One region of the Streptomyces sp. NPDC057697 genome, then DNA from elsewhere that is predicted to be linked to it. Evidence: riboswitches for the same ligand, from Rfam matches in the RefSeq annotation. Region 1 holds a riboswitch; each other region holds the start of a gene.
What was found. Region 1 has a riboswitch for fluoride ahead of ACFVFH_RS33435 (NUDIX hydrolase). Riboswitches for the same ligand answer to the same signal wherever they lie in the genome.
Positions count from the first base shown of each region.

Region 1 (2,256 bases):
CGGGCCGGGAGAGCAGCAGACCGCACAGCGCCACCCGGCGCCGTTCGCCGCCGGACAGCTCGCGTACGGGGGTGTCGGGAGGCGGGCAGCCCAGGGCGTCCATGGCCTGTTCCAGCCGGGATTCCAGGTCCCAGGCCCCGGACCGGTCGAGTTCTTCCTGCAACTCGCCCAGTTCGTCCAGCAAATGGCCCGACCGCTCGTCCCCGGCGTCGGCGTCGGCAAGGCGGGTGGTGATCTCCTCGTAGCGGCGGAGCCCGGCGCGGACACCGGCGACGCCGTTCTCGACGTTGCCGCGCACCGTCGCCCCGTCGTCCAGCGGCGGCTCCTGTTCCAGGATGCCGACACCGGTGCCGGGGGCGGGGAACGCGTCGCCCGCGACGGGCCGTTCGAGCCCGGCCATGGTCCGCAGGACGGTGGACTTCCCCGCTCCGTTCGGGCCCACCACGCCGATCTTGGCGCCCGACGGGACGGTCAGCGTGACATCGTCCAGGACCACCTTGTCGCCGCGCGCCAAGCGGGCCCCGCGCATCGTGTAGACGTACATCCCGGGTCACCTCCGCCGTCCGGCCGCCGGTGGTGCCGCCGCGTCGACCGGGAGGAGCACGGTCCCCGCGCCGTGCGGCCGTGCGGGGGCGGGCGCGTCCTCACCGGTCCTGTTCCGGTGCAGGGCACGCAGATCGTGGAGCAGGTTCTCCAGGGAGGGCCTGAGGTCCCGTTCCGGCAGGTCGTCCATCGGTACGAAGTACGGTTCGCGGCCGGGCTCGCACGTCCGCGGCCGGTCGGCGATCTCCTCGTCCGGGACGAGGACGATCTCCACCAGGCAGCGGCCGGTCCGCGGGTCGCGGATGTCCAGCACCACGGCGCAGTGCAGCGCGGTCACACGCAGACCGGTCTCCTCGCGCAGCTCGCGGCGGGCACAGGCGATCAGACCCTCGTCGGCCCGGACGTGGCCGCCGGGCAGCTTCCACACCGGGTGGCCGTCCTCGGTGCTGCGGACCAGCAGGACTTCGTCGCCCCGGAAGACGGCGACGGAGCAGCGGGTCTCCGGGAATCGTTCGGGGTCTCGCGGCATGGCACACCTCTGTGTCCGGGTGCGCCCGCGGGGGCGCACGGTGGATGCAGAGACCATCAGCGGGCGGTGCCGCGGTTGTGGCGAGCCTCATCGCCGTACGCAGTCAATCGTCGCCCGGTTCGATCCGGTCGGCAAGGCCGGGCGGCCGCCGGGCGGGCGGCGGGGGCCGACGCCCGGCGGCCCCGAGGCTCCTGCGCGTCGCGAGGAGCAGGGGAAGCGCCGCCAGCTGCGCGACGACGGAGAACACCACCAGCGCCGTGATCGAACGGCTGTACAGGACGCCCAGGACGACGCTGCCGACGAACCAGCAGATCCCGAAGCCGGTGTCGAACAGGCCGTAGGCGGAGGCCCGGTGCCGCTTCCCGGCCATCCCGGTGACCACGGACTTGACGATGGTCTCCTGCGCCGCCGCCCCCAGGCCCCACGCCATCACGCCCACCACCGCGAGCCCCGCGCCGCCGAGGAAGACCAGAGGGGCGAAACACGCCGTCAGGACCGTGGCCACCACCACCGTCAGCAGCCCGAACCGGTCGAACGCGCGGCCCAGCACCAGGGCCGCCACCGCCTCGGTCGCCATCGCGACGGAGTACAGGACCGGCACCCACGCCTCGGGTACGACATGGGCCCTGCCGAAGTGGTAGGCGATCAGCGGGTAGTCGGCGTAGGCCAGCGCGACGAGTCCCATCGCCGCCAGATAGAGCCAGAAGGCCCGGGGCAGCCCCGCCTCCCGGGGGAGGTCCTCCACCACTTCCAGGTCCGACGGATCCGGGTACTGCCACCGGGCGACCACCAGCACCACCAGGGTGAGCACGGCCGGAACGAGCAGCACGGCGAAACCGGCGCGGTAGCCGCCGCGCAGATGCAGCACCAGGGCGACGAGCAGCGGTCCGGCCATCCCGCCCGCCGCGTCCAGCGCCTCCCGTACGCCGAAGACCCGGCCGCGCCCGAGTTCGCCGGTGGCGTGGGCCAGCATCGCGTCGCGCGCGGGGTTGCGCATCGCCCGCCCGGTGCGCTCGGCGACGATCAGCACCGAGGCCGCCACCCAGTTGCCCGCCAGGGCCAGCAGCGGCACGACGGCCATCTGCACCAGGTAGCCCGTCAGGGTGATCGGCCAGTAGCGGCCCGTGCGGTCGGCCGCGTACCCGAAGACGAAGCGCAGCACGTAGCCCAGCAGTTCCCCGAGC
Region 1 is NZ_JBHVJA010000020.1:25,613-27,868, reverse strand. Features, by position in the region: gene ettA (energy-dependent translational throttle protein EttA) at 1-544, opposite strand, end outside; gene ACFVFH_RS33435 (NUDIX hydrolase) at 551-1,072, opposite strand; fluoride riboswitch at 1,113-1,176, opposite strand; gene ACFVFH_RS33430 (MFS transporter) at 1,176-2,256, opposite strand, start outside.

Region 2 (2,256 bases), on a different contig from region 1:
CCTGCACCCTGATCAACACCCTCGCCTCGCACGACACGACCGCCAGCTACTACGAGAACATCCGCGTCCCCGTCTCCCGGCGCGTCGGCGAGGAGAACAAGGGCTGGCGCCTCATCACCAACCAGCTCAACCACGAACGCGTCACCCTCGCCGCCCACGGCACCATGGCGATCCGCTCCCTCCACAACGTCCAGCGCTGGGCGGCGGACACCCGGCTGGCGGACGGCCGGCGCGTGATCGACCTCGGCTGGGTCCGCGCCCTGCTGGCCCGCACCCACACCCGGCTCGACGCGATGAAACTCCTCAACTGGCAGATGGTCTCCGCGGTCCAGAACGCCACCCTCACCCCGCAGGACGCCTCCGCCGTCAAGGTCTACGGCTCCGAGGCCCGCCGCGACGCCTACGCCTGGCTGATGGAGATCGTCGGCTCGGCCGGCCCGCTCAAGGAGGGATCGGCGGGCGCCGTACTGCACGGCGAACTCGAACGCGGGTACCGCTCCGCGGTCATCTTCACCTTCGGCGGCGGCAACAACGAGATCCAGCGGGAGATCATCTCGTGGATCGGGCTCGGAATGCCGCGGGTACGGCGGTGAGCGCCTGACGTCCACTGAGCCAGTCGTCACGTACCGGAGCGCGCGAGCCCGGCATGATCCGAACGAGAGGCCCTGGGGGGCGGCTCCCGCAGGGCGGCGGCCACGTGGACGTCCGGGTCGCCCCGGACGAGCAGGATCGGGCGCCAGCCCGCTGGTGGGTGCGGTCAGCCGGTCCCGGTTCTCGCGCCGGGAGCCGCGTGGGTCAGCCTCCTGCCGCATCGACCGGCCGCCCGGAGGACGGCTCGGCCCATCGCGTCGACGCTTCCCTTCGGGTGAAGCCACGGCCCGGTTCGTTGACGCCGTGCCAGGGATTGCACACGCTGGTGACCAGGCGATGAGGCTCGCCTGAACCGCAGTTGTGCGCTGCTGATGGCCTCTACCGATCAACCGCACCAGTTTCTCGGTGCCGTATCAGGTGGAGGCGACAGTGACAAGGGCGGACCGGGCGCTACCAGGGCACGGCGATGTCGTCCCCAGCCGATTCACACGGCCGCCCCGCCAGGCGGGGCGGGTGATGCGATGAGTGCGTCTCTGCCACTTCCCCTCGTGCAGGCCCTCCAGCCGCTGACCGTCCTGGTGGCCGCCCCCGGCCTGTCGGGGGTGATCGCGAAGGTGGAGGCCAGGATGCAGGGCCGACGCGGGCCTCGTGTGCTCCAGCCGTACTACGACCTCGCCAAGCTGTTCCGCAAGGAGTCCCTCGCCCCGGCCGGGGCGAGCTGGTTCTTTCTGGCCGCGCCCGCGGTGGCACTGACCTGCTACCTGACGGTGCCACTCCTCATTCCCGTACTGACCAGCTTCGGGTTGCCGCTCGGTTACATGGGCGACATCCTCGGCGGCGGCTTTCTGCTGGCACTCGCCAGCTTCTCCGTGGCGGTCGCAGCGACGGAGAGCGGCGGCCCCTACGCCCAGTTGGGTGGCAGCCGCTCCAAGACATTCGGGGCCATCACCGAACCCGTGGTGCTGTTCGTGGTGTTCACCGTCGCCCTCGTCACCGCCACGGACCTTCCCTACGCACAGGCCGCGACGGTCCGCTCGTCGGCCGACCAGATCATTCGCCCGGCACATCTGCTGGCCGGCGTCGCGCTGTTCCTCGTGATCCTCTACGAAACGGCGCGCATCCCCGTCGAGACCCACACCGGCACCAACGAATTCGGGATGATCGAGGAAGCCCGCGCCTTCGAGCACTCCGGCCCGTACCTGGCCCTGCTCAAGTGGGGCTCGGCGATGAAACAGCTGATCCTCTACACGCTGTTGATCGACGTGTTCATCGCACCCTGGGGCCTGTCCTCCAGCACCGAGGCCACATCCGTGGCACTGGCCGTCCTCGCACTGCTCGGCAAGGCCGCACTGCTGGGCTGTGTGGTGGCCGTCATCGACAACAGCTTCGCCAAGTTGCGCCTTTTCAAGATCACGGAATTCGTGTCGGCGGCGTTCCTGCTGGCGGTGCTGGCCGTGTTCACCCTCTATCTGGGAGGCGGCTGATGGCCGACCTGCTCGCCGCCGACAGCGTACCGACCACGTTCGAAGGCGCCACCAACGCGGTCGCAGTCCTGCTGCTGCTCACCGAGTTCGCGATGCTGCGCGCCGCGCTGTCCCATTCCCAGGTGCGCCTGTACGCGGTGCAGTCGCTGCTTGTCTCCCTGCTCGCGGTGATCGTGGCGGC
Region 2 is NZ_JBHVJA010000004.1:265,904-268,159, forward strand. Features, by position in the region: gene ACFVFH_RS14370 (acyl-CoA dehydrogenase family protein) at 1-593, shown strand, start outside; fluoride riboswitch at 915-979, shown strand; gene ACFVFH_RS14375 (respiratory chain complex I subunit 1 family protein) at 1,113-2,075, shown strand; gene ACFVFH_RS14380 (hydrogenase) at 2,075-2,256, shown strand, end outside.
Region 2: another riboswitch for fluoride. It lies ahead of ACFVFH_RS14375 (respiratory chain complex I subunit 1 family protein); the one in region 1 lies ahead of ACFVFH_RS33435 (NUDIX hydrolase).

Region 3 (2,256 bases), on a different contig from region 1:
AACGGCAACGGACTCGCACCGCTGGAACGGCCGCTCGGCTGTGTCTTCCGGCCGTAACGCGGCCATGAGAACCACGACGCCATGGCCGCGGCCGTGCGGCTGGGCTGCGGGGAGCGGGACCGGATCGATGTCCGCTCGGTCGTGGAGGGTCTCAAGACGGCGGACGAGGTCGCCGGGGCCGCCGCCGGAACGAGTACGTCCGCTATCGGAAGCCGATCGCTGGATGAGCCGTGTGCCCGCTTCCCCGTGTCCCCGTGTCCTGTGTGCCATGTGCCGTGTGCCGTCCGGGCGGAGGCCGGGCCGCGACCGACCCGCCCGGCCCTGTCTTGCTGATCAGGCGGGGTCGCGGGACGATTGATTTCATACGGCGATGAGGCTCGCCACAACCGCGGACTCCCCCGCTGATGGCCTCTGTATCCGATGTGCGTCTCTCGGGGCGCATACGAGGACAGAGGTGTGTCATGCCGGGAAGCGGTCCTGCACAGCCCGTGGCGGCTGGCCTGGTCTCGTACGTGCGGCACGGCGCGCTTCGTACGGATGAGGGATGGCCGATCCGCCGGGACCGGATCCCGAGCCCCTGGTCGAGGCATCCCCTCGCGCGCCGCGCCGGGACGAGATCCCCGCAGACGTCTCCGGCCCCCTCTCCCGGGATGGATGGTTCCGGGCCGCATCGGTGCCTCTGCCTCCGTGACGGGACGGCGGAGGCCGGGGCAGAGGCAGAGGCAGAGGCGTCGTACGTCCGCGCCACGCGCAAGACCCGCATGCCTTGTGCCGCATGCCTCGTGCCCCGCACCTTCATGCCTCACACCCCGTGCCCCATGCCCCCGTGCCCCATACCTCTCGCCCGTGCCCGATGTGGCCTGCCGCGACCGGAGGACATCATGCCGATCTTCGAGGAAACCGTGGCGGCCGAGGCGATCCGGGAGGCCGAACGCACCGTCATCAACGCCAAGTGGCACTGGTACGAGGAACAGGCTCTGGCAGAACTCGCCGCCCGCCCCGGACTGACCTGTACGCCCCTGATTCCGGGCCACCCGGTCATCCAGGTCGTCGCCTACGACGGCCGGCTCCTGGGGCGCGTTCGCCGCCGCACAGCCGGCCGGGGCGCCCGCTGGGTCGCCGTCCCCGCCGCCACGGCCCATGAGATCGGCCCCTGCCGCAGCGTGCGCGCGGCGGCTCGGGCCCTGGCGCGAGAGGCCGGGAGACCGCACCGCGGAGTCACCGTGCACATGAGGGCGGGCGACCGATGAAGTCCCGCGGCCCACTCGCGCACCACCGAAGGGAGACGCACCATGGCCATGCCGGAAAGTATCGAACTCCGTTGTTCCACCGCTCTGTTCCGCGAGGAGACAGTGCTCCTGCTCCATCGCACCTTCGCCGGGATGGACTACTGGGTGCTTCCCGGCGGTACGCCGCAGGAGAGGGAGAGCATGGCCGCCTGCGCGCGCCGCGAGCTGGCCGAAGAGGCCGGAATCTCGGCAGAACCCGTGCGCGTGGCCTTCGTACTCGAATCCATGGAACCCCACCGCGGACCACGGACCGTGGATCTCGTCTTCACCGTGACCGGATCGGCCCACGGCCAGACTCCCCGCGCCCGTGAGCCGGACACGGAACCGCAGTTCGTGCCCTTCCGCGAACTGCCGTACCTGGACCTGCGTCCCCCGCTGGCCGGGCACCTACCCGGCCTGGCGGCCCAGAGCGCACATCGGTACGCGCCCTACCTCGGCAACCTCTGGCGCCCCGGGCCGGAGAGCGTCGGCACGACGACGTCCGCCGACACGTTCTCGCGTTTCCTCGGGCGGGTCCTCGGCGGCGCCGGACCGTGACGTACCGGTCCGACTCCGTCGACCGCACCGCCGGGTGCCTCATCACCGGGTTCCTCACCATCGGGTGATCCGCCCGGTCGGTCAGGGCGTGCGCAGGGCGAGGAGCGCGATGTCGTCGTGCTGGTCATCGCCCATGCGGGTGAGCAGTTCGTCGCAGAAGATGGACAGGGGTTCACGGGCGAGCGCGGCCGCGTGCTGGCGCAGCCGTGTGAGGCCGCGGCCGATGTCCTCACCGGGGCGTTCGATGAGGCCGTCCGTGTAGAAGAGCAGCGTCGAGTCGGCGGGCAGGGCGATGTTCGCGGTCTCACGCCTGAGTTCGGGGTCGACGCCCAGCACGGGGGCGTGCCCGCCCTCCAGGAAGAGGGTGCGCCCGTCGGGCTGGGCGAGCAGCGGCGGGAGGTGGCCGGCGTTGGTCCAGTGCAGCCGCCAC
Region 3 is NZ_JBHVJA010000013.1:19,923-22,178, forward strand. Features, by position in the region: fluoride riboswitch at 358-421, shown strand; gene ACFVFH_RS28355 (hypothetical protein) at 882-1,250, shown strand; gene ACFVFH_RS28360 (NUDIX hydrolase) at 1,293-1,826, shown strand; gene ACFVFH_RS28365 (PP2C family protein-serine/threonine phosphatase) at 1,908-2,256, opposite strand, start outside.
Region 3: another riboswitch for fluoride. It lies ahead of ACFVFH_RS28355 (hypothetical protein); the one in region 1 lies ahead of ACFVFH_RS33435 (NUDIX hydrolase).